DNA from 2 places in the Nonomuraea sp. NPDC003754 genome. Region 1 is predicted to be linked to the other one. Evidence: riboswitches for the same ligand, from Rfam matches in the RefSeq annotation. Region 1 holds a riboswitch; the other holds the start of a gene.
The links. Region 1 has a riboswitch for S-adenosylmethionine ahead of ACWEVS_RS18590 (aminotransferase class V-fold PLP-dependent enzyme). Riboswitches for the same ligand answer to the same signal wherever they lie in the genome.
Positions count from the first base shown of each region.

Region 1 (2,384 bases):
GGAACGCCAGCGCCAGCATCTTGATGCTCGGGTGCTTGTCCACGAACCTGCTGATGGGCCCGGAGGCGAACAGCATCACCAGCACCGAGACGATCACCGCCGCGACCATCACGGCCAGCTCGTCCACCATGCCGACCGCGGTGATGACCGAGTCCAGCGAGAACACGATGTCGAGCACCATGATCTGCAGGATGACCGAGGTGAAGGAGGTGACCTTCCGCTCCTTGCCGCCCTGCTCCTGCGGCTCCATGCTGTGGCCGATCTCCAGCGCGCTCTTGGCCAGCAGGAACAGACCGCCGAGGATGAGGATCAGATCCCTTCCCGAGATCTCCTGCCCCAGCACGCTGAAGAGCGGCTCGGTCAGTCGCACCACCCAGGACAGACCGAGCAGCAGCAGCAGACGCGAGACGAGCGCGGCGGCCAGGCCGAGGACCCTGGCCCTGTCGCGCTGCTCGGGCGGCAGCTTCCCGGCCAGGATCGAGATGAAGATGATGTTGTCGATGCCCAGGACTATCTCCAGGGCGACCAGGGTGAAGAACCCGATCCAGATCTGTGGGTCTGCCACCCAGTCCAACATCTCATACCTCCTTGGTTCGCTGTTCTCATCCCCAACGAGCCGGTCGCCCCAATAGTTCGCCGCTTGCGAAAAGCGGGTCCGTGTCGGTTATAGTTCCGGCGTAGGTCATGAGTGCCAGCGCCAAGCCCCGGCTCGCTGGCCGGCAACCCTCGCGTCCGCGGCGGGGTGCCCCGGGTGAAGACCTGGTCCGTCACGAGGTGTGGCGGGCAAGCGCGGGCTCCGACACGCCACGGCCAGGGGTCCGATGACCCCAGGAGGGCTGTGCCGTGTCCGTCGCGACGATCGTCGACCCCGTTCAGGTGAAGGTGCTGGGCGAGGACCTCGAGGTGCCCGTCAAGGGTGGCCGCCTGGTCTCCTACGCCAACCTGGACTACGCCGCCAGCGCGCCGTGTCTGGAGCCGGTCAGCGCGGCGGTGACCGCCGCGCTCCCGGCCTACTCCAGCGTCCACCGCGGCGCGGGCTACGCCTCCCAGCTCACCACCGCCCGCTACGAGCAGGCGCGCCACACCGTGCGCGCCTTCGTCGGCGCCCGCACCGACGACGCCGTGGTCTTCACCCGCAACACCACCGACGCCACCAACCTGCTGGCCAGGTGCCTGCCCGAGGGCACCACCGTCGTGGTCTTCGACACCGAGCACCACGCCTCCCTCCTGCCGTGGCAGCGGGTCGTCCGCCTCGCGCCGCCCGCCTTCCCCGGCGAGGCCGTCCGGCAGGCCGACGACGCGCTCGCCGCCATCGACGGCCCCAAGCTGCTGGTGGTGACCGCCGCCTCCAACGTGACGGGCGAGCTGTGGCCGATCGCCGCCCTCGCGCACGTCGCCCACCGGCACGGCGCCCGCGTCCTGGTCGACGCCGCCCAGCTCGTCCCCCACCGCAAGCTCAACCTGACCGCGCTCGACCTCGACTACGTCGCCTTCTCCGGGCACAAGCTCTACGCGCCGTTCGGGGCGGGCGTGCTGGTCGGGCGGCGCGACTGGCTGTCGGACGCCGAGCCGTACCTCAAGGGGGGCGGCGCGGTGAAGTCCGTGAGCGCCCTCGACGAGGGGACCGCCGAGTGGCACGAGGACGCCGAGCCGAGGCACGAGGCGGGCACCCCGAACGTGCTGGGCGCGATCGCGCTGGCCGCGGCGTGCGACGCCCTCACCGCGACGGGCTGGACGCCGCTGGTGCGCGAGGAGGAGCGGCTGATCGCCCGGCTGCGCGCGGGCCTGGCCGCGGTCGAGGGTGTGCACGAGCTGTCGCTGTGGGGGCCGGACCACCCGCGGGTCGGCATCGTGTCGTTCGTCGTCGACGGCTACACGGCCAGGGAGGTCGCCGAGGCGCTGTCCACCGAGTACGGCATCGGCGTGCGTGACGGGAAGTTCTGCGCCCACCCGTTCGTGCGGCACCTGCTGGATGCGACCGACGGGGGTTGCGAGGACGACACCGCCTCGGCCGTACGGGCCTCGATCGGCATCGGCACGACCGAGGAACACGTCGACCGCCTGGTCGCCGCCCTGCACGACCTGGTGTCCCGCCGCTAGGACCGGTTGGGCGTGTCGGGTGGCACGTCGTCGCTCTCCGGCTCGTCGAAGATGTCCATGGGGCGCTCGACCTCGCGCTCGGCGGCGCGACCCGCGGCTCTGCGCCGGGCACCGCGGGCGAACAGGGCGTCGATCCCGACGCGCCCCCCGCCGAGCGCCACCAGCAGGAGGCAGACCGCGCCGAGGGCGGCGACCAGCTCCCATCCGCCCGCCGACACGAAGACGCCCCTGCCGGCGTGCACGAACACCAGGGCGCCTGCCATGTCGGCGACCAGGGCGAGCGC
Region 1 covers NZ_JBSGJX010000013.1:150,971-153,354, forward strand. The annotation lists gene ACWEVS_RS18585 (TerC family protein) at 1-577, opposite strand, end outside; SAM riboswitch class IV at 681-796, shown strand; gene ACWEVS_RS18590 (aminotransferase class V-fold PLP-dependent enzyme) at 844-2,100, shown strand; gene ACWEVS_RS18595 (DoxX family protein) at 2,097-2,384, opposite strand, start outside.

Region 2 (2,384 bases), on a different contig from region 1:
GACAGCTCAGACAGCCGCGCGGAACGCGTCGAGGGACGGCCTGATCACGGCCGTGGGCGTGGCGTCGTCCGCGATCGCGTCGAGCGTCTTGAGCCCGTCACCGGTGTTGAGCACCACGGTGGTCAGCGAGGGGTCGAGCTGGCCCGTCTCGACGAGCTTCTTCAGCACGCCCACCGTCACGCCGCCCGCGGTCTCGGCGAAGACGCCCTCCGTGGAGGCCAGCAGCTTGATGGCCGACACCACCTCGGCGTCGGTGACGTCCTCGACCGCCCCGCCGGTACGGCGCGCGATGTCGAGCACGTACGGCCCGTCGGCCGGGTTGCCGATGGCCAGCGACTTGGCGATGGTGTCCGGCTTGACCGGCTGGACCACGTCGTGGCCCGCCTTGAAGGCCGTGGACACCGGCGAGCAGCCGAGCGCCTGGGCCCCGAAGATCTTGTAAGGGGTGTCCTCGACCAGGCCGAGCGCGATCAGCTCCTTGAAGCCCTTGTCGATCTTGGTGAGCTGCGACCCGGAGGCCACCGGGATGACGATCTGGTCGGGCAGCCGCCACCCGAGCTGCTCGGCGATCTCGTAGGCCAGGGTCTTGGAGCCCTCGGCGTAGTAGGGCCGCAGGTTGACGTTGACGAAGCCCCACTTGTCGCCGAGCGGGTCGCCGATGAGCTCGGAGCAGAAGCGGTTGACCTCGTCGTAGGTGCCCTGGATGCCGACCAGCTTGCCGCCGAAGACCCGGGCCATGGCGATCTTCGCCTGCTCCAGGTCCGCGGGGATGAAGACGCACGCCTCGAACCCGGCCCTGGCGGCGGCCGCGGTCACCGCGCCCGCCAGGTTGCCGGTGGAGGAGCACGACAGCGTGTGGAAGCCGAAGTTGCGCGCCGCCTCGACGGCGATGGCGACCACCCGGTCCTTGAAGGAGTGGGTGGGGTTGCCCGAGTCGTCCTTCACGTACAGGTCGCGCAGGCCCAGGACCTTGCCGAGGTTGGTGGCCTGGACGAGCTTCGTCCAGCCGGGGTTCATGTTCTGCTTGCCGGCCACGTCGACGGGGACCGGCAGCAGCGAGCGGTAGCGCCAGATGTTCGCGGGTCCTGCCTCGATGTCGGCGCGGGAGACCGACCCGAAGGAGTAGGCCACCTCGAGCGGGCCGAAACACTCCAGACACGCGAAGCTGGGGCCGAGGTCGTAGCGTGCGCCGCACTCGCGGCAGGACAGAGCGACAGCAGGACCGAAGTCAAGCGACATGAAGCGAGGCCTTCCCTCATCTTCGTCTGCGACCACCTTGGCCACAGACCGGAATTGGCACCTGTCCCGGCCGGCCTCGTCACTTCACGAGCTCAGTCCGGGAGGGTTGCCGGGGCTTCGCAGGGCCGGTCCCTCCACCCCTCTGGATGAGCAATATGGAGTTATGCGAATCACCATACCCGGCCATGCTCACGACATGACCGACCGTCTCACTAACTGAGACGATACGTATCACCCAGGGCGGCCTGGACGTACTTGCGCGCCTGGTGGATCCGCGACTTGGCGGTGCCGAGCGGGATGCCGAGCTGCTCGGCCACCTCGTTGTAGTCGAGCTGGACGATGTCGCGCAGCACCAGCGCCTGGGCCAGGTCGGGCTTGTCGGCCTCCAGCGCCTCCATGGCGTCGAGCAGGTCGAGCCGCGAACCCGCGATGACGCTCACCCGGCGCACGTCGGGCTTCTGGACAGGCAGTTCGTCCGAGGTCTGCTCGGCGGCCCTGCGCTTCAGCGACCGGTAGGTGGTGCGCGCGCAGTTGGCCGTCACGATGTGCAGCCAGGTGCTGAACCTGGCCCTGCCCTCGAAACGCCCGATGTTGCGGGCCACCGCGAGCAGGGTGTCCTGGCACGCCTCCTCGGCGTCCTGGTGGTAGGGCAGGATGCGGGCGCAGTGGCGCAGCACGTCGGGCTCGATCCGCTTCAGGAGCTCGCCAAGCGCGCGATGGTCGCCGCCCGCGGCGGAACGGGCCAGTTCCTCGGTTAGCTCATCTAGGGCCATAGCGAGATCCTATGTTCGGGGTCATGGTGGATGTTGTGAACAGCGTTCTTGTGGCTTCCAACCGTGGGCCTGTCTCCTTCACCCTCTCCGACGACGGCGAGCTGACCATGAAGCGTGGCGGCGGCGGCCTGGTGTCGGGGCTTTCCGGAGCCGTCAGGGACGAGGGCGTGCTCTGGGTGTGCGCCGCGCTGTCCGACGGCGACCGCAGCGCCGTACGGCTGGCTCCCGGCGGCCGACTCGACCATGCCGGCTATGACACCGGCAAGCTGCGCATGCTGGACATCCCGCCCGCCACCTTCCACCGCGCGTACAACGCGGTGGCCAACTCGACCCTCTGGTTCGTCAACCACCTGCTGTACGACACCCCCAACG
Region 2 covers NZ_JBSGJX010000019.1:34,063-36,446, reverse strand. The annotation lists gene thrC (threonine synthase) at 7-1,239, opposite strand; SAM riboswitch class I at 1,253-1,392, opposite strand; gene ACWEVS_RS23565 (RNA polymerase sigma factor) at 1,452-2,012, opposite strand; gene ACWEVS_RS23560 (alpha,alpha-trehalose-phosphate synthase (UDP-forming)) at 2,036-2,384, shown strand, end outside.
Region 2: another riboswitch for S-adenosylmethionine. It lies ahead of thrC (threonine synthase); the one in region 1 lies ahead of ACWEVS_RS18590 (aminotransferase class V-fold PLP-dependent enzyme).